DNA from 3 places in the Streptomyces sp. SLBN-118 genome. Region 1 is predicted to be linked to each of the others. Evidence: riboswitches for the same ligand, from Rfam matches in the RefSeq annotation. Region 1 holds a riboswitch; each other region holds the start of a gene.

Evidence for each region. A riboswitch is a leader RNA that binds a small molecule or an ion and turns the genes downstream of it on or off. The one in region 1 is predicted to bind cobalamin.
Region 2: linked by a shared signal. The riboswitch ahead of FBY35_RS28405 (prenyltransferase/squalene oxidase repeat-containing protein) and the one ahead of FBY35_RS11925 (ribonucleoside-diphosphate reductase subunit alpha) in region 1 are both predicted to bind cobalamin.
Region 3: linked by a shared signal. The riboswitch ahead of FBY35_RS25855 (cobalamin biosynthesis protein) and the one ahead of FBY35_RS11925 (ribonucleoside-diphosphate reductase subunit alpha) in region 1 are both predicted to bind cobalamin.

Annotation. Positions count from the first base shown of each region.
Region 1 covers NZ_VFNP01000001.1:2,675,625-2,682,432, forward strand. Annotated here, with positions in the region: gene FBY35_RS11900 (L-lactate permease) at 1-1,292, shown strand, start outside; gene FBY35_RS11905 (FAD-binding oxidoreductase) at 1,292-2,671, shown strand; gene FBY35_RS11910 ((Fe-S)-binding protein) at 2,668-3,888, shown strand; gene FBY35_RS11915 (hypothetical protein) at 3,897-4,526, shown strand; cobalamin riboswitch at 5,476-5,619, shown strand; gene FBY35_RS11925 (ribonucleoside-diphosphate reductase subunit alpha) at 5,747-6,808, shown strand, end outside.
Region 2 covers NZ_VFNP01000002.1:2,135,950-2,142,757, reverse strand. Annotated here, with positions in the region: gene FBY35_RS28415 (energy-coupling factor transporter transmembrane component T) at 1-334, opposite strand, end outside; gene FBY35_RS28410 (SCO2322 family protein) at 535-1,185, opposite strand; gene FBY35_RS28405 (prenyltransferase/squalene oxidase repeat-containing protein) at 1,185-2,402, opposite strand; cobalamin riboswitch at 2,514-2,648, opposite strand; gene FBY35_RS28400 (MBL fold metallo-hydrolase) at 2,736-3,773, opposite strand; gene FBY35_RS28395 (aldehyde dehydrogenase) at 3,881-5,341, shown strand; gene FBY35_RS28390 (ferredoxin) at 5,341-5,574, shown strand; gene FBY35_RS28385 (hypothetical protein) at 5,593-5,808, shown strand; gene FBY35_RS28380 (TetR family transcriptional regulator) at 6,187-6,808, opposite strand, start outside.
Region 3 covers NZ_VFNP01000002.1:1,575,261-1,582,068, reverse strand. Annotated here, with positions in the region: gene FBY35_RS25860 (cobyric acid synthase) at 1-694, opposite strand, end outside; gene FBY35_RS25855 (cobalamin biosynthesis protein) at 691-1,656, opposite strand; cobalamin riboswitch at 1,762-1,904, opposite strand; gene FBY35_RS25850 (hypothetical protein) at 2,013-2,234, opposite strand; gene FBY35_RS25845 (inorganic phosphate transporter) at 2,247-3,491, opposite strand; gene FBY35_RS25840 (class II aldolase/adducin family protein) at 3,718-4,380, shown strand; gene FBY35_RS25835 (alpha/beta hydrolase) at 4,430-5,557, shown strand; gene FBY35_RS25830 (hypothetical protein) at 5,658-6,808, shown strand, end outside.

The sequences.
Region 1 (6,808 bases):
TCTGCTTCGGCGCGCTGCTGGAGGCGCTCGCCGGCTTCGGTACCCCGGTGGCGGTCTCCTCGGTGATGCTGATGGCGGTCGGGCTGCGGCCGATGAAGGCCGCCACGGTCTCCCTGGTGGCCAACACGGCACCCGTGGCGTTCGGTGCCATCGCGGTGCCGATCACCACCCTGGCGAAGATCACCGGCCTGGACGCCGCGGACCTGGGCGCGATGGTGGGGCGACAGACGCCGCTGCTGGCTCTGTTCGTGCCGCTGCTGCTGGTGTTCATGGTGGACGGCAGGCGCGGTGTGCGGCAGACGTGGCCGGTGGCCCTCGCGGGCGGTTTCGGATTCGCGGCCGCCCAGTTCATCAGCGCCAACTTCCTCTCCTACGAGATCGCCGACATCGTGGCGGCCTTCGCGGGCGCCCTGGCCGTCGTCGTAACGCTGCGCGTCTGGCAGCCCAAGGAGACGCTGGCGGCGCAGGGCCAGGCGCCGGTCCTCGTCGGGGACGCGTCCGCCGACGCGGTGGTCTCCGAGACCGTGGACCGGCGCAGACGCACGGGTGAGGGATCCGCTCTGATGGCGTTCGCTCCCTACCTGACGGTGGTGGTGCTCTTCGCAGTGGCCACGTTCGGACCGGTGAAGACCTGGCTTGAGGCCCACTCGGGGTGGAAGTTCGCCTGGCCCGGCCTGGACGTGGTCAACGCCTCCGGCAAGCCGCTCGCCTCCGCGACCTTCAACTTCAACCTGCTCAACTCCGGTGGCACGATCCTGCTGCTGGCCGGTCTGATCACCGCCGCGATCTACGGCATCGGGATCACGCGGGGCGCCCGCGCGTACGGGGGCACCGTGCGGCAGTTCCGCTGGACCGTCGTCACGGTCATGGCGGTCCTCGCCCTGGCCTATGTGATGAACATGTCCGGGCAGACCGTCACGCTCGGTCTCTTCCTGGCCCAGACCGGCGCGGCGTTCGCCCTGCTCTCTCCCATCGTCGGCTGGCTGGGGGTCGCCGTCACCGGCTCCGACACCTCCTCCAACTCCCTGTTCGGTCTTCTGCAGCTCACCGCGGCCCAGAAGACCGGCATGTCCCCCTACCTGCTCGGCGCGGCCAACACCACCGGTGGTGTGCTGGGCAAGATGATCTCCCCGCAGAACCTGGCCATCGCTGCCGCGGTGGTGGGGCTGGAGGGCCGCGAGGGCGAACTCTTCCGACGTGTGGTCGGATGGGGCCTCGGACTGCTCGGAGCGGTCTGCCTGCTGGTCTATCTGCAGTCGACACCGGTGCTGGACTGGATGGTGGTGCGCTGATGACCCGCACGGACCTGGCCCGAGACCTAGCCGCTCTCGTCGGGCCGGAACACGTACGGGTGGACCTCGGCGCTCTGGCCGCCTACGCCCGCGACGCCACACCGCTCTTCCACGCCCTGCCGCAGGCGGTGGTGCTCCCCGGCAGCACCGACGAGGTCGCGGCCGTCCTCCGCTACGCCACCGAGCACGACATCCCGGTCGTGCCACGCGGAGCCGGCTCCAACCTGTGCGCCGGCACCGTGCCCCTGACCGGCGGCATCGTCCTCGTCCTGACCCGGCTGGACCGCATCCTGGAGGTCAGCGCCGCAGAACTACTGGCCCGCGTCCAGACCGGGGTGACCACAGCCCGCCTCGCCGACGCCGCGGCCCGGGCCCGGCTGCTTTACGCGCCGGACCCCGGAAGCCGCACCGTCTCCACCGTCGGCGGCAATGTGGCCACCTGCGCCGGCGGCCTGCGCGGGCTGAAATACGGAGTCACCCGCAACTACGTACTCGGCCTGGAGGCCGTCCTGCCCACCGGCGAGGTCATCCGCACCGGAGGGCGGCTGTGGAAGGACGTGGCCGGCTACGACCTGACCCGGCTGCTGACCGGCTCCGAGGGCACCCTGGCAGTGATCACCGAGGTCACCGTGGCGCTGCTGCCCGCCCCCGCGGAAACCGGCACCGGCGTCGCCTACTTCGCCTCCCTCGCCGACGCCTCCCGGGCCGTGGCGGCCGTCATCGCCTCCGGCATCGTCCCGGCCACGCTGGAGTTCCTCGACCGCAAGTGCATCGCGGCGGTCGAGGAGTTCGCCGGGCTCGGCCTGCGACGGGACGCCGGGGCGCTGCTGCTGTTCGGCGACGACGGCACAGCCCAGGCCGTGGCCGCCAACCTCGCCCGCATCCAGGAGGTATGCACACAAGCCGGCGCGCTGGAGGTCACCCTCGCCGAGGACGTGGCCCGCGCCGACGCCCTGCTGGCCGCCCGCCGCTGCTCGCTGCCGGCCCTCTCCCGCCTGGGCTCACTGACCATCCTCGAAGACGCCACCGTGCCCCGCCACCGGCTCGCCGAGATGGTCGACCGCATCGACGAGATCGCCGCCCGCCACGACTTGACGATCGCCACCTTCGGGCACGCCGGCGACGGCAACCTCCACCCCACCTGCGTCCTCGACCCCGACGACCACGCGGCCATCGACCGCGCGCACCAGGCGTTCGCGGAGATCTTCGCCACCGCCATCGCCCTGGACGGCACCATCACCGGCGAACACGGCGTGGGCGCTGCCAAGCTGCCCTACCTGGCTGACAGGATCGGCGCCGACCAGATCGCACTGCTGCGCCGCATCAAGAAAGCCTTCGACCCGGCAGGGATCCTCAACCCCGGAAAGCTCGGATCATGACCGACCCCACCAACGTCAACGACGCCAGCCGGACCGGGCACGGCCACACCGGCGGCGGCACCTCTGCGACCGGTCCGGCCGCCGGGCCGGAGCCGGAACAGGGCCGCGGCATCTTCGACAAGAACTTGCTGGACCGGTGCATCTCCTGCGGATTCTGCCTGCCGGCCTGCCCCACCTACGCCCTCACCGGCGAGGAGACCTCCTCTCCTCGCGGCCGTATCACCCTGATGAGAGCGTTGGAAACAGGCCGCCTCGACGAGGACGACCCGACCCTGACCGAGGAATCGTCCTTCTGCCTGGGCTGCCGTGCCTGCGAGACCGTCTGTCCCGCCGGAGTGGAATACGGGCAGATGCTGGAACAGTGGCGTGACCACCAGTGGCGCGGCCGCAACCGGCCCTGGATCGCACGCATCCTGATGGCGCTGGTCTCGCACCCCGGGCTGCTGCGGCTCCAGGCCCTCGTACGCCACGCCCGCGACGGCGGCAACCCCGCCGAGCAGTCCTCCCAGACCGCGACAGAACCCACATCCCTGATGCTCGGCTGCGTCGAACGAGGCCTGTACCCCAAGGTCTCCCGCGCCGTCCAGAAGCTGTGCCCCGAGATCACCGTTCCCTCCCGGCAGGGCTGCTGCGGCGCACTGCACGCCCACAACGGCGATTCCCGCACCGGCGAGGCACTGGCCCACGCCCTCGGCGAGCAACTCCCCGGCACCATCGTGACCACCGCCGGCGGATGCGCCGCCCACCTCGCCCACCACCTGGGCCGGGACCGGGTCCGGGAGCTGAGTGAATACCTCGACAGAGCCGGACACCGGCCCACCGGCCAGGTCGCGGTCGACGGGCGCAGGGCCAGGGCCACCCTCCAGGACTCCTGCCACCTGCGCAACGGACTCGGAGTGACCCGTCCGCCCCGGGACCTCATCGCCGCTGTCGCCGACTACGTCGAGCTGCCCGGCGCAGGCGAGTGCTGCGGAGCCGCCGGCACCTACGCGATGCTGCGGCCGTCCGACAGCCGCGCCCTACTGGACCCGAAACTCGACGCCCTGGACCGCATGGACGTGGACTACATCATCGCCGTCAATCCCGGCTGCCTGCGCCAGCTCCAGCAAGGACTGCGCCGCCGACGCTCCCGCGTCCGGGCCGTGCACCTCGCCGAGTTCCTCGCCATGGCGCGCGAACCCAAGCCCGCCGACGAGGCCGAGACCGGGAAGTCCTGAGGAAGCCGATGCCCACCGACTACGCCTGCCATGCCGCAACCGAACGCGCGGCACAGAGCCTCGGACGGCTGCGGGCCTTCCTCCAGGACGGCCCCCCGCACACACGAGCAGCGGACGACCCCGCCGGGCGGTCAGCGGGCGCGGCAGTACTGTTGGCCTTCCTCGACGGGCTCCACGCCGACCTCACGGGCACGCTGAGCGAATGGCACGCCGGCGTCGGCCACCGGGTCCGCAGAGCCCTCGGGCTACCCGCCACCGGGGCTGACAGTCCCGGCGACGGCCCCGTCCCGCCGCCGAGCGGCTGGGCCCTCGTGCAGGCCAAGGCCCACGAGGTACTCACCGTCCTGGCCGGCCCCTCTCGCGCCGGCCCCGCCCGACCAGGGGAGTTGCCGAGCCGGCTGAACCTGGTGGAGGACACGTTCGCAGGAGCACTGCGCGGAATGGCCGTCCCACCCGAAGCGTCGGTGGCATGCGCTGCTGAACTGGCGGCCGCCGCCGGTTCGCTGTTCGGGATCCGCCCCGCACCTTCCCCACCACCGCCTCCCCAGCCTCCGCCTCCCCCGCAGCCGCCCCGGCGCGCGCCGAGAGGCGTGTCCCTCCCGGCGCAACTGCCCGACTGGACGGGTGGCTTGCCATGAGTCCTCACTTCCTGCGCAGCCGGCGACCGGCCCGTACACCGGTTCCACGCCCGCGTACGGCAGAGGAGACCCACATGACGCCGGTGAACGGCGAGTTCCGGTCGGCGCGGACAGGCCGTGGTGCGGGCCGGGCAAGTGCTTGCGCGTCGAGTCCCGGCAAGGCCAGTGAGACCACGAAACTCAGCAGGGTGCGCCCCGCTTCACCTTGATCGGAGGTCAAGAGGAAGGGCAACTACTGAGGCTTGCCGACCGGGGCAGCGCTGGCCTTGCTGGAGCTGCATACAGCAGTGGCACGACACACCCAACGCGCACCGCAGACGAGAGTCACCGCCCAGGCCCCGTCTGGAGTAGACGGCCGCTGCGGAGACTTGCCTAACTTGCCAGAACCGCTTCTTAGCCCATTCACCTGTAACTTCACTTGACAAACCTAGATAACCACTGCGGCCCTTTGGCTGTGCGGGGGTTGTTTCCCCACCCCGCCCCTTCCCTCAACTGGGGCTCCGTCCCAGCCCCGCTCACATTCAGCTTGACTCTGTCGGGGATCTTGGAGTTTCGCGGTGCGGCAGCATGATCAACGGGCATGCTCGGGTGGTTCCGATGACCGATGCAGCTGTCGAGGTGCCCGTTGTCGCTCCGTCCTCGTTCCGGTGAGCAAGTCCCGCCTCTGACTGCGCAGATCGCGCGGGCGAGCAACCCGGGTGGTACGACGGCGATATGGGTGCGCGACCGGCTGGACGGACTGTGGTGTGACGAGGACTTCGCCGCCTGGTACCCACGTGACGGGCGTCCGGGTCTCTCCCCTGCCCAGTTCAGCCCGTCCGGCGTTTGAGGACATGCGGCCGAAGGTCGCATCCGGCGGGGTGGGCAGCAGCCCGCCGCAGGCACACCGCGTACCCCGCACCCCGCGCGCCGTAGCCGCCCCGACACAACATGTGGTGGGTGCGGCAACTCCCCGCCCCCACATGTATGCTCGTCCTCGCTGTCGCCGCAGGGGAATCCGGTGTGAATCCGGAACTGTCCCGCAACGGTGTGATGCGGTGCGCTTTGTCGCGCCCCACCAGTCCGAAGACCTGCCGACGGTGCATCCGGCTCGACCGAACCGGGTGCCGAGACGTCCGGGCCTCGCGGTTGGGCCGGTGGACGCGGTGAGCCGTTCCCTGTGACGCGCGCCCGTGCCGCCTTCCCCCGCCGGCCCAGAGCCGAGCGAGGGAGAGCACCACGTGACCATCGCGCCAGCCGATCCGGCTTCAGGCATCTGCGAGCAGGTGGCCGACGGCCCCGGGACCGCGCTTCTGCGGACCCTGACCGGGCTCACCGCCGATCTGCCGGACACCGACCCGGGCCGTGTCGCCGCCGCCGCGCTGCGCGGCCGGCACGCCGGTTCGGACGCGGCAGAGCTGCGGAGCCTGGCCACCGACGCGGCGGCGGGGCTGATCTCCGAGGACCCGGCCTACTCCCGGCTGGCGGCCCGTCTGCTGACCCGTCATATCGCCGACGAGGCAGCCGGACAGGGCGCGGTCTCCTTCTCGGCCTCGGTCGCGGTCGGCCACCGCGAGGGTCTGATCGCCGACCGCACGGCCGAGTTCGTGGCGCTGCACGCCGCCCGGCTGGACACGCTGATCGACCCGGACGCGGACGACCGCTTCGGCTATTTCGGGCTGCGCACCCTCTACAGCCGCTACCTCCTGCGGCATCCGATCACCCGTCAGGTGATCGAGACGCCGCAGTACTTCATGCTGCGCGTCGCCTCCGGCCTGGCCGCGGACAACTCCGTGCACGCCCTGGAGGAAGTTGCCGCGCTCTACCGGCTGATGAGCAGGCTCGACTACCTCCCCTCCTCGCCCACCCTCTTCAACTCCGGGACCCGTCACCCTCAGATGTCGTCCTGCTACCTGCTGGACTCTCCGCTGGACGAGCTGGACTCGATCTACGACCGCTACCACCAGGTCGCTCGCCTGTCCAAGCACGCGGGCGGCATCGGCCTGTCGTACTCCCGTATCCGTGCCCGCGGTTCGCTGATCCGCGGCACCAACGGGCACTCCAACGGCATCGTGCCGTTCCTGAAGACCCTCGACGCCTCGGTCGCCGCGGTGAACCAGGGAGGCCGGCGCAAGGGGGCCGCCGCGATCTACCTGGAGACCTGGCACGCGGACATCGAGGAGTTCCTGGAGCTGCGCGACAACACCGGTGAGGACGCGCGGCGTACGCACAACCTCAACCTCGCGCACTGGATCCCGGACGAGTTCATGCGCCGCGTCGAGGCCGACGCCGTCTGGTCGCTG
Region 2 (6,808 bases), on a different contig from region 1:
GGACGCGGACGGCGATGACGACAAGGCCGAGCTTGACGAAGGCGCCGTAGGAGCGGGCCCAGGGCGCGTCGGTACGGCGCGCGGCGACGACGTATCCGGCGACACCGACGATGAGCCCGAGGAGCAGCGGATTGGTGGTCCGCGACGCGGCGACGGCCAGCCCGAGGGCCCAGAGCCACCATGCCCCGGCATGCAGGGCGTTGCTGCGGTCGGCCTCGGGCGCGCGGAGCCTCGGCCGGCGGGGGTGGCGGGGTTCGGCGTCCGCGGTGCGGGCCGACCGTAGGGTGCGGGATCCGGGCCCCTTACGGGCTCGACTCCTCGGCGTCGGCGGCAATGAGGCGTCCGCGTTGAGTACCCGGTCTTGGCCGCCAATCGCCTGCGGGGACGACCCTTCACGGCCCCTTCCCCTGCCGTGGGGCTGCGTGCGCGGGGGTTCGCCCGCGAGACCCACTACCGGCAGCAACCACCAACGCCCCCTGGCAGACGTCCACCACGAACCCGGGTGCGAGCCCGGCCGCAGGCCGGGGGTCGTCGTCATCGCCTTCGGCGACGGGACTGCCACACCGCCGCCGCTCCCAGCGCTGCCACCGCCGCGATGCCCGCGACGACGCCGACCGACGGGCCGCCATCGTCCTTGCCGCCCGCCGAAGGCTTCGGTGATGCGGACGACTTCGGCTCGGACGGTGCGACCTGTTCGCCGCAGCCCGTCTTCGGGTAGCCCGAGATCGCGCACAGCAGCGCCTCGCTGTTGTAGCGCAGCGGCTTCGCCACCGACGCCAGCGCTTCCGCGCTCGTCGCGTCCTTCGGCACCTGCGCGCACGCCACCCTCAGCGTGTGCGGCGTCTCACCCGACGGGGCGTCCGCCGGGGTGCCGGAGTCGATGACGAGGGCGATCCGCTTGGCGTCCGCCTTCGCGGGCGTACCGGCGCAGATCGCCGCGAAGTCGGGCGCCCTGCGCGGCCGTGCCGAGTCCGCGCCGTCCTCGCTCACCGAGAAGCGGAAGCCGTTCACCGCGCCGTCCTCGGGCCGAGCCGTGGCCGGGCCCTCGGTGGCGTAGGTCCAGGTGTCGCCACTGCTCTGCCAGAACGACCAGTAGCGGTACCCGGCCGCCTGCGCCGGCCCCGCGCCCAGCACTGTCAGCGCGGCGCCGAGCGCGAGGACCAGGGAGAGAAGTCGCGTACGCATCAGCGCTGCTGGTTCTTCCGGCGGCCGCTGATCAGGATGCCGACGCCTATGCTCGCGACGAAGAAGACGCCGACGATCCACCAGGCAGACATGTCGGAGTCGGAGTCGGCGGCGGGGGCCTTCGTCTCGGCCACCGCGGCCTTCTGAGGCGCGGGGCCCGTCGCGTTCAGGCCCGCCACCAGGTCCGTACCCCCGAAGGTCTTCGGGTCCCCACCGGCCGCGTGAGCCGCGAAGATCAGCTGTGCGTACGCCGCCGGACCCGCGCCCTTCGCCCACGCCGCGGAGTTCTTTTCCAGCCACTGAAGCGGCTGCTTCGCCTGGTCGCCCAGGCCCTGCGCGCTGAGCGCCACGACCGCGTCCGCCGTGTTCCCGAAGTCCGGCTTCTCGGCAGGGTCCTCGGAGCCCGGCATCGGGGGAGTGTTGAGGTGGCCGGTCTTGGCGAGCGCGTTCGCCAGGTAGGCCGCGCCGTTGTGCGCGGCACCCTCGACCGTCGTCGACGACGTCTCGCAGACCGTCCCCTTCGCGTCCCTCGCGCCTGCGGTGGCGACGAACGTCATGCCGTGCGCCCCGAGGACCGCCGCCGCGGTCGAGTCCGCGACGATTCCCGGCTGCTTCGGCTGGTAGACGAACGCGCCGCCGTTCTTCCCGCCGCACGGCTGCGCGAACGTCAGCAGCGCGTCGTACGGGGTCTTGCCACCCTTCGACTTCACCCCTTCCGGCTTCTCGCCCGCCGCCGCCAGTGCGCCGATCACGATCGACGTGGAGTTCGCGTCGCTGGCCCCGCCGGGGTTGTAGCTCCAGCCGCCGTCCGCGTTCTGTACGGACTTCAGCCAGCCCACCGACTTCTTCACGGCGGCGTCCTGCCCGCCGAGCGCCGCGAGAGCCTGCACCGCGGCCGCGGTGGCGTTGGAGTCCAGCGGCAGCTTGGCGTCGCACGGCTTGGCCGTGTCCGCGCGGTACGAGGGGAAGGCCCCGCCGTCGCACTGCTGTCCGGTCAGCCAGTCGACCGCCTTCGCCGCGGGCCGCACGCCCACGGTGTCCTGCGCGAGCAGGGCGAGCGACTGCCGCCAGACGCCGTCATAGGTCGGGTCGCCGGTGCCGTACAGACCCGAGGGGACCGGGGGCGTCGGCGTCGGCGCCGCGACGGCAGCGGGGGCAGCGGCCACGCAGAGTACGGCGGATGCGGCGAGCGCGGCTGCGCTGCGGCGAACGGTCATGGCGGGCGGTGCCTCTCCACTGGGGAGCCGGGCACAGGCGCGCTCGGGCACCGGGGCTCCGGCTCCGTATTCCTCGACGGTGCCGGCCACCGGCGGGCTGCCGGTGGCGCGAGCCGGTCACACGTGTGTACGGGGCATTCCGACTCACCGCCTGCGACGGCGGCTCACGGTTGCGGGTCAGTGCCGGATTTGCACCGGCTTTCCCCCGTACGGGTGTGATGACGACGCGCTCACTGTACCCGGCGGTCACCAGCACCCGACGGGGCGCATCCCCCGGCGCACGGCCGCGCGGAAAGGTCCGCGGCGCGCGGCTGCCTGGTGCGACGACCCCGGTCAGACCGCCACGTACGAGGTGGGGGCACCGGCCGTCCGCACCTCGGCCCGTCCCAGCTTCACCAGCCTGCGCAGATGCGCCTCCGCCTCCGAGACCGCGATGTTCCGCGACCCGTACGGAATCCGGTCCCAGGGCCGATTCCACTCCATGCGCTCGGCGACCTGCCACGGGGTGAGCGGCTCGGCGAGCAGCGCGAGCAACCCGGCCAGACGCTCCTCGTGGTGGGCGAGCAATTCCCGTACGCGGGAGGCCGCGTCGGGGAAGGCGTACTGGTGCGCCGGGAGCACTTCGGCAGGGGCGAGGCGCCCGATGCGTTCCAGCGAGTCGAGATAGTCACCGAGCGGGTCGGCGACGGTGGCGTCGTCCGGGTCCTCGTACAGGCCGATGTGCGGGGTGATCTCGGGCAGCAGATGGTCGCCGGAGAACAGCCTGCCGTTCCCGGGCCGGTTCGCGGGATGGTCCTCCTCCAGGTGCAGGCAGACGTGTCCGGGCGTGTGCCCCGGCGTCCAGATCGCGCGTAGCCGTCGCCCCGCCAGATCGAGCAGCTCACCGGGCACGATCTCCCGGTCGGGCAGGGCGGCCCGCAGTCCGGGCAGCGTACGCATCCGCCCCGACGCGCGGGCCTCGCGCAGCGGGCGGGTGTGCTCGTCGGGCGCACCGGCTCTGGTGAGCTTGTCGGTCAAGTAGTCGAGCCAGACCTCGGGTTCGGCCTCGCGGATCCGCCGCACGACGGCACTGTCGGCGGCATGCATCGCGACCCAGGCCCCGGACGCCTCACGCACCTGCCCGGACAGTCCGTGGTGGTCGGGATGGTGATGGGTGATGACGACGCCGTGAACATCACCGACGCCGACCCCGAGGGAGCCGAGCCCGGCGACGAGGGTGTCCCAGGAGGCGGGGTCGTCCCAGCCGGTGTCGATGAGGACGGGTCCGCGGTCGGTGTCGAGGAGGTGGACGAGGGTGTGGCCGAGGGGGTTGTCGGGGATGGGCACCTCGATGGACCAGACGCCACCGCCGTGGTCGATCACCGGAGTCATGAGGCTCTCATCTCTCGTCGGCGGCAGGGCCATTGCTCACTATAACTAGAACTGGTATCAGTTCTGAAACTGCGTCAGAAGCGTCGGCCCCCCGGGAGGCAGCAGCCATGACCGAGCTTGTCGAACACGGAAAGCTGTTCATCGGCGGGGAGTTGACCGATCCCATCGGCGGCGACGCCATCGAGGTCGTCTCGCCGCACACCGAGCAGGTCATCGGGCGTGTGCCCCACGCCTCCCGGGCGGATGTCGACCGTGCCGTGGCCGTCGCGCGGGAGGCGTTTGATCACGGGCCGTGGCCGCGCATGGCCCTGGAGGAGCGGATCGGCGTCGTGTCGCGGATCAAGGACGCCATCGCCGTACGGCACGAGGAGATCGCCCGGTCCATCAGCTCGCAGAACGGCTCCCCGTACTCCTGGAGCGTGCTCGCGCAGGCGCTCGGCGCGATGATGGTCTGGGACGCGGCCATCACCGTCGCGCGCGGTTACGAGCACGAGGAGCGGCGGGCCGGGGTGCTCGGGCCGATTCTGGTGCGGCGGGAGCCCGTTGGGGTCGTCGCGGCCGTCGTGCCGTGGAACGTGCCGCAGTTCACCGCCGCCGCCAAGCTCGGGCCCGCGCTGCTCGCCGGTTGTGCGGTCGTGCTCAAGCCGTCGCCCGAGTCGCCCCTCGACTCGTACATCCTCGGGGAGATCGCCAAGGAGGCCGGACTGCCGGACGGTGTTCTGTCGATCCTGCCCGCGGACCGCGAGGTGAGCGAGTATCTGGTCGGGCACCCCGGGATCGACAAGGTGTCCTTCACCGGGTCCGTCACCGCGGGCAAGCGGGTCATGGAGGTCGCCTCCCGCCATCTGACCCGCGTCACCCTGGAACTCGGCGGAAAGTCGGCCGCCGTGATCCTGCCGGACGCGGATCTTGAGTCGGCGGTCGCCGGGATCGTGCCCGCGGCCTGGATGAACAACGGGCAGGCGTGTGTGGCCCAGACCCGTATCCTCGCGCCGCGCAGTCGCTACGACGAGATCGCCGAGGCGTTCGCTGCCGCCGCCTCCGCGCTGGTGGTGGGGGACCCGCTCGACCCGGCGACCCAGGTCGGGCCGCTCGTGGCCCGCCGTCAGCAGCAGCGCTCGCTCGACTTCATCCGGATCGGCCAGGAGGAGGGCGCCAGGATCCTCACCGGCGGCGGCCGGCCGGCCGGTCTCGAACAGGGCTGGTACGTCGAGCCGACCCTCTTCGGGGGGGTCGACAACTCCATGCGCATCGCCCGCGAGGAGATCTTCGGGCCGGTCATCTGTCTGCTGCCCTACGGCGACGAGAGCGAGGCCGCGAAGATCGCGAACGACTCCGACTACGGGCTCAGCGGCAGCGTCTGGACGGCCGACGTCGAGCGCGGCATCGACTTCGCGCGGCAGGTCAGGACCGGGACGTACAACATCAATACGTTCAGTCTCGACATGCTCGGTCCGTTCGGCGGCTACAAGAACTCGGGCCTGGGGCGGGAGTTCGGGCCCGAGGGGTACGGCGAGTACCTGGAGCACAAGATGATCCATCTGCCCGCCGGACATGGAGAGAACTGATGGGGGACCGCTGGCACGTCGACGTCGACCGGAGCGTGTGCATCGGCTCCGGCATGTGCGTGGGGCACGCTCCGGACGGCTTCAAGCTCGACTCGGGGCGGCAGTCGCATCCGCGGGCCGAGGAGACCGACGCCAATGAGCGGATCCTCGCGGCCGCGGAGAACTGCCCGGTCGAGGCGATCGCGATCACGCTGTTGGAGAGCGGGGAGCCGGTCTTCCCGCCCGAGGAGTAGCCCAGCAGCGGCGAGCCGGTGGTGCTCAAGGAGGCGCGGCCCCATGCCGGACTCGCCGCCGACGGGGCGGACGGCGTCACGCGGCTGGAGCGCGAGCGGGCCGCGCTGGCCGCCGTCGCCGGACGGCTGGCGGACCCCGACGCGGGCGCCGTCCTCATCGACGGCGTCCCGCTGCCCTCGCTCTCCGGCGAGTGCTGCTGGTCACCGCGCCCTGGCTGCTCACGCGCGGCGTGAGCGCGGGCGCGCTGGTCGGCGCCCTCGCCCTGTCTGAGCCAGTCCCTGCTGCCCGCCCTGCAGTCGCTGATGCAGGGCCTCGGGACATCAGGCGCGCGGCTCACGGTCGTGCTGCGCCGTACGCACCGCCGAGGGGGCGCGGCGGCCGGGCGCCGTATCCCCGACGGGAGGAGCGAAGCACACGCACTCCCCCGTAGCCCTTCGGGCACGGGAGGTGCCCCCACGCTGCGTTGTCGTCAGTCGCCTACGCTCCGCGTGGGCTCTCCCCCTGCCTTCGGCGGGGGGACCCCCATCCTGCGGCCTGCACCTGCACGCACCGCGGTGACTCAGCCGCTCCGCGGGCGGGCCGCTCACTGATCCGGCCTGATCGAACAGTGCCTATCGGGTGCGCCCCGGCGCAGACGGCCGCGACGGCGACGACGGAGTCGTCAGGTCGATCAGCCGGCAGACCGTCTCGATGTCGATCTTCACCTGGGCGATCGACGCACGCCCCGACAGCCAGGTGATCAGCGCGGAGTGCCAGGTGTGCTCGATCACGCGGACCGCGGACAGCTGCTCCGGCGTCGGGTTCTCCAGGCCCATCGCGTCCAGGATGATCGCTGTCGTCTGCCGGGAGACCGTGTCCACTTCGGGGCTCACGCTGCGGTCCGCGAAGGTCAGCGCCCGCACCATCGCGTCCGCGAGATGCGGCTCGCGCTGCAGCGCGCGGAAGGCCCGCATCAGCGTCTCGGAGACACGCTCCGCCGCGCTGTCGCCGGCCGGGGGGCGTTTGCGCAGCGTCGTGTGCATCTGCTGGAGCTGGTCCTGCATCGTGGCGACCAGCAGATGGATCTTGGACGGGAAATAACGGTAGAGCGTGCCGAGCGCGACCCCGGCGGCCTCGGCGACCTCGCGCATCTGCACCGCGTCGAAACCGCCGCGGCTGGCCAGCTGCGCGCTGGCGTGCAGGATGCGACGGCGGCGCGCCTCCTGGCGTTCTGTCAGGGGCGGCGACGCAGGC
Region 3 (6,808 bases), on a different contig from region 1:
CGAAGGGCAGCACGCCGTAGGTGTGCCGCCCCGTCAGCCCGTGCAGCATCTCCAGGCCGGGTTCGAGGAGCGTCACATCGCCCCGGAACTTGTTGACCAGATAGCCCGCGATCAGCGCCTGGTCCTCGGGGGCGAGCAGCGCCGTGGTACCGAAGAAGGAGGCGAAGACGCCGCCGCGGTCGATGTCTCCGACCACGAGCACCGGAAGGCGAGCGGCCCGTGCGATGCCCATGTTCACGATGTCCGTACGCCGCAGATTGATCTCGGCAGGACTGCCCGCCCCCTCGCAGATCACAGCTTCATACGTGCCCCGCAGCTCCTCCAGGCACTCCACGACGGTCCCGAACAGAGCCTCCTGCCGCCCCCCGTGGTAGCCACGGGCGCTGAGTTCACCCACCGGCCTGCCCATCAGCACGACCTGACTCGAACGGTCGCTGCCGGGCTTGAGCAGCACCGGGTTCATCAGCGCGCTCGGCTCCACGCGCGCCGCCTGCGCCTGCATGGCCTGCGCCCGCCCGATCTCCGCGCCCTCACGCGTGACGAACGAGTTGAGCGACATGTTCTGCCCCTTGAAGGGTGCGACCTTCACCCCCTGCCGCACCAGCCAGCGGCAGATCCCCGCCGTCACGACGCTCTTTCCGGCGTCGGACGTGGTTCCCGCGACCAGCAGTCCGCCGCCCCTGCGCCCGCTCATCCCCGCCCCTTTCCCGCGCGCCGCGCGCGCAGCGCATGCCCCGCGAGGCGCCCGGCCGCGCAGGTGGCGAGTGTCAGCCAGCCGATGCGGCGCGAGAGCCGTACGGCGCGTTCGATGTCGCCGAACTGCACAGGGCGGCCGTCGCCGTTGAGTACGGGACGGTGCTCGACGCGTCCGCCGTAGGAGAGCGTTCCGCCGAGCCGTACCCCGAGCGCACCGGCGAAAGCCGCCTCCACGGGACCAGCGTTGGGGCTCGGGTGCTTCTTCGCGTCGTCCCGCCAGGCGCGGGCGGCCCCGCGCGCGTCCCCGCCCGCGAGCACCGCCAGCGCCGCGGTGAGCCTGGCGCCCGGCCAGCCCGCGACATCGTCGAGCCGTGCCGAGGCCCAGCCGAACCGCCGGTACCGGGGTGACTTGTGCCCGACCATCGCGTCCAGCGTGTTGACCGCCCGGAAGCCGACCAGGCCGGGCACGCCCGCGAGCGCTCCCCACACAAGCGCGCCCACCACGGCGTCGGAGGTGTTCTCGGCAACGGATTCGACGACGGCGCGCGCGATCTGCTGCTCGTTCAGGGCCTGCGGATCGCGCCCGCACAGATGCGGCAACCGCTCCCGGGCCACGTCCACGTCCCCGGCGGCCAGCGCGCCACCGATGGCCCGTGCCTCCCGGCCCAGGGACGTGCCGCCGACGACGGCCCAGGTGGTGGCGGCGGTCAGCGCGACCGACGCGGCCGAGCGGCCCCGCAGTCCACGGCTCAGCAGTGCGGCGGCAGCGGCAGCGCCTCCGGCGCACACCACGGTGTGCAGCGCGCCCCACCCCCGGTGGTCACGCCACAGCACACCCTCGACACCACCCGCGGCCCGCCCGAACGCGGCGACCGGATGCCCTCGGCGGGGATCGCCCAGAAGCAGGTCACCGGCCAGGCCGGCGGTGGCGCCGTACACGAATCGACGGTCGGCACGCATCGGTTCAGCCCGTCGTTCCGCCTCGCAGGAACCTCGTACTCACAGCAGGGACCGAACCGCAGCCGCGCATGGCGATATGTCCTCACTCAGGGTGTCCGCGCCCTGGTTCGACGTGACCGGCGGTGAGAGTTCCTGGCTTCCGGGGGAGTGCTCCCCCGTGACAGTGGCGGGACCGCGCCGGATTCGCACCGGCTTCCTCTTCTGCCGCCGTAGATGGCCCCGGCAGTCCACCACGCTGCGAGAAGGGCCGTCAACTGGCCTTTGACCTGCACGGGGAGAGTGTGTTGGGGCACACACGCGGGCCGGGTCACCCGATGGGGTGACCCGGCCCGGACCCGAGGTGTCTGAAGCGGCTGTCAGGTGACGATCAGGTAGATCCCGTACGCCACGGCTGCCGCGCAGAGCGCGAAGCACGCGTACGCCCCGGTGCGCGCCAGGACCGCGGAGCCGCCGCTCGCGGCCGCGGACTCCTGCCTGGTCAGGCCCACCACGCCCAGGGTGAACAGAGCCACCAGGGCGACGGTGGCGACCAGGCTCACGCCGAAGACGGAGCCGAGTGCTGCCCAGTCGATTTTCATGCTGTTCTGTCCTTACACCGTGGCCGGACGCGTCGGCTCGGAGCCGGAGGCGGGGGCCGGAGCCGGGATGGTCGTCTTCATGTCCTGCGCGGGCGTGCCCGCCGGCGGCGGGGCGACGGCCGCGATGGCCGCGGTCACGACGCCCGCGGGTTCGGCGTCCGTGTCATTGACGTTGGTGTGGTCGACCACCTGGCGGCGGGAGACGAACCAGATCGCGGCGCAGGCGCCGATCAGGAAGGCCGCGACGACCGCGACACCCCAGTCGCCCTGCTTGGTCACGAACTCCGAGCCCGCGGCGACCAGAGCGGCGGCGGGCAGCGTCAGGCCCCAGGCGACGAACATCCGGGTGGCGGTGGACCAGCGGACCACGCCGCCCTTGCGGCCCAGGCCCGCGCCCATCACGGCGCCGGAGCACGAGTGCGTCGTCGACAGCGAGAAGCCGAGGTTGGAGGAGGCGAGGATGACGCTGGCCGCACTTGTCTGGGCGGCGAAGCCCTGCTGCGGCTGAAGGTCGGTCAGGCCCTTGCCCATGGTGCGGATGATGCGCCAGCCGCCGAGGTAGGTGCCCATCGCGATCGCGAGACCGGCGGAGAGGATGACCCACATCGGAGGGTTGGAGCCGGGCGAGAGCACTCCGCCGGCGATGAGCGCCAGCGTGATGATGCCCATCGTCTTCTGGGCGTCGTTGGTGCCGTGGGCGAGGGAGACAAGGCCGGCCGAGGCGACCTGGCCGGCGCGGTAGCCCTTCGCGGTGGCCTTCTCGTCGGCGTTCTTGCCGATCTTGTACGTGAGCCGGGAAGCCAGGAAGGCGGCGATGCCGGCCACCAGGGGAGCGGCGATCGCGGGGATCAGGACCTTGGTGACGACGGTGCCGCCGTTGACGCCGCCGATGCCGACCGAGGCGACCGTGGCGCCGATGAGTCCGCCCATCAGGGCGTGCGAGGAACTGGACGGCAGACCTATCAGCCAGGTCACCAGGTTCCAGAGGATGGCGCCGACGAGCGCCGCGAAGATGACTTCCGGGGTGATGCCGGACTCGGTGACGATGCCGCTGGAGATCGTCTTGGCGACCTCGACGGACAGGAACGCACCGGCAAGATTGAGCACGGCGGACATGGCCACCGCCGTCTTGGGCTTCAGGGCGCCGGTCGAGATGGTCGTCGCCATCGCGTTGGCGGTGTCGTGGAAACCGTTTGTGAAATCGAACACGAGAGCTGTCACGATCACGATCGCTAGCAGCAGCGTGATGTGTTCCATCTACCCAGGCAATCTTTTGACGTCAGTGGCGCGATCAACGTAGTTAATCTGGGTGAACGGAAGATGAACTGAAACAGGCATCGCGGTGTTCTGAAGTGAGGATTGGCCACTCCGCTTGTCGGGAGTGGCCGCAGTACCGATGACATGCGGCTTTCGCGGTGATTCGCGTGATGTCCGTCACCCGCATGTCCTGTGGCACCGGGCCCCGGCCTGACAGGATCGCGGCATGACCGATGAAGTGCGGCAGGACGCGATCGAGCGGGCGTGGCAGGACCTCGTGGCCACGGCCCGCCGGACGGCCGCGGAGGGTCTCGTGGTGGGCACGTCGGGCAATGTCTCGGTACGGGTCGGCTCCCTCGTCCTGGTCACCCCGAGCGGAGTCCCGTACGACCGGCTCACCCCGCAGGACGCCGTCGCCGTCGACCTCGACGGCAACCAGGTCCTCGGCACCCTCGCCCCCACCAGCGAGCTGCCCCTGCACCTGGAGCTCTACCGCAACACCTCCGCGGGCGCCGTGGTCCACACCCACGCCGTACACGCCACCGCCGTCTCCACCCTCGTCCCCGAACTCCCGCCGATCCACTACATGGCGGGGGCCATGGGCGGTACCGTGCGCGTCGCGGCGTACGCCCTGTACGGAACCGGGGAACTGGCCCGGAACATGCTCAGCGCCCTGCGCGAACGCACCGCCTGCCTCCTGCAGAACCACGGAACCGTCGCCTACGCGGACTCCCTCGATCAGGCCTACGACCGGACGGCCCAGCTGGAGTGGATGTGCCGCCTCTGGCTGACCGCCGCGTCCGTGCCCGGACACGCGCCCACCCTCCTGACGAGCTCACAGCTGCGCGAGGCGTCGGAGAAGCTCCAGAGTTACGGGCAGCCCGGCTAGGGCCGCCCCTCCGCTGGCATGGCGGCCCGCGGATGCCGACACTGGAACGGTGCGCCCGGTTACCGCGACGGCAGCAGCCGTCACCACACTCATCGGTGTCGGCGCGGCCGTGATAGCGGCCGGCCGCTACGCGAGCGACGCCGCGCTCAAGGCGACGCCGGGACGCCCGCTGCCCGGCGACCCGCGGCTCACCGTGCACTCCACAGCCGCCGGCCATGTGGCGCTCACCCGCAGCCTCGCCACCCAGCGCCCCGGCCGGTACGGAATCGAGGGTGAGGACGTCCATGCCGTCATCGGCGCGGTACTCGACTCGGTGCCGCGTCGCGCCGACACCGTCGTGCGCCGGCTGGAGCGGGTCAGCCACGGCAGCCTGGAGCCCGGCACCAAGGTCCGGCTCACCCCGCGGGTGTATGACGGCGATCCTTCCGGCGCGCTCGGGCTCGACCACAGGGATGTGGACATACCGGGCGAACTCGGCACGCTGCCCGCCTGGTTCGTGCCGGGTCCTCGTGAGACCTGGGTCATCACCGTGCACGGTCTGGGCGCAACCCGGGAACATCCCCTGAACCTCCTGCCGTTCCTGCACACCCTGCGTTTCCCGGTGCTCAACCTCAGCTACCGCGGAGACCCCGGAGCACCCCAGCCGCCCGACGGGCTCGGGCACCTCGGCGACTCCGAGTGGCGCGACCTGGACGCGGCCATCCGCTACGCCGTGAACCAGGGCGCCGAGCGCGTCATCGTGCACGGCTGGTCCACCGGCGCCTCGATGGCCCTGCATGCCGCCGCCAACTCAGCCCTGCGCGACCGGATCAGGGGCCTCGTCCTGGACTCCCCGGTCCTCGACTGGGAAGCCACCCTGCGCAGCCTGGTCGCCGCACGCGGCACACCCGCGCCCCTGCTGCCACTCGCCGTCAAGGCGGCCCAGGGCAGGACGGGACTGCACGGCGACCGGCTGCTCGAAGCCGCCGATCCTGGGGCCATGCGCGTGCCGACCCTGATCTTCCACGGCCCCGGCGACACGCTCGCCTCCTGGCAGCTCTCCCGCGAACTCGCCGCGCGCCGCCCCGAACTGGTCAGCCTTCACACCGTCCGGGACGCCCCGCACGCCGCCATGTGGAACGCCGATCCGGACCGCTACGAAGAAGCCCTCCGCCGGTTCCTCACCCCCTTGATGTAGCGCCCTGCCCGCCCCTGCGGGTGTCCGCCGGGAGGGCCGCTGAACGAACCGAACAGGTTCCGTTTGGGCTTTCGGGCCGACAGCGGGAAGACTGCTCCCCGTGACGTCCCGAAAGCCTGATGAGCAATTGGCGCGCAACTCCAGACTCCGTCTTGTCCGCCCGCGATCGCTGGCCACCGCACGGCGGGCCGTGACGGCCCGGGGTACCAGGCCGGCCCCCCGCCCCCCCGAGGGCACCCCCGCCGCCTCGGAACTGGCCCGGCAGGCCAGGACCGTCCTCGCCGACGCCGTCCGCATCGCCCGCTGGGCAGCGGTCGAGCGGGACCCCAGCACCGCCCAGCTCACCGGGCGAACCCAGGAACGGGCCGCCGCCGCACTGGAGTTCACCCCGCTCCAGGTGCGCGCGGGCTGGGACCGCGCCCGCCTCGCGGGACTCGTCGAGCTGCACGGCGACACCGCTCGCCCCGGCTGGCGGCTGCGCGCCTGGGACCGCGACGACATGGCCGTACTGCGCGGATGGGTCGCGCTCTTCGACGCCTGGTCGCTGGTCCACCCGGTGCCCGACGACGTCGCGCCCGCGGCGGTCGCCGAGGTCGTCGAGGCCGTGCCCCAGGTCCTCTCCCTCCTCCAGCTCTCGGCCGGCCCCGTGCTCGTACCGGTACTGCTCGATCTGCTCCAGCAGCGCGTCGCGGAACTGCGCGAGGAGCGCTGCGAAGTCCCCTACGGCCCGCAGCCCGACCACGCCGGCGCGGAGCCGGACTCCGCCCCCGAGCCCGGCTTCGAGCCCGAGCCGGAGCCCGACGCCGGTCCTCCCGTACCCGTGTCCCTCCTGCTCGACTGGGCCCTGGAAGGGCTGTCTGCCGTCGGCGCGCTCACCCTCGACCAGGGACGCTCGGCCACCCTGACCCCGCTCGGCAGCTGGGCGGTGTGGGTCAAGCTGGAGCAGATCTGCGTCGCCGCCCAGAGCCCGGCGGGCAATATCGAGCAGTCCGCCGAGGACATGCTGCGCGGCTGCGCACGCCTCACCCCCGGCCCTGCACGCGCCGAGTACCGTGCCTGGCTCGCCGCCCGCACCGTCTCCAGTGCCGTCGCCGAACTCCTGGGCGTCGCCCGCGGTGAGGACGCGTTGCTGCGCGGCCTCGCCTTCGAGGCGCTGCGTGTCGTCGGCGCCCCCGCCGAGGCCGACGTCCGCGCCGCCGCCGACGAGCCCTCGCTGCGCCCCTATGTCCTGCTCTGGCTCGCCGAGCACGA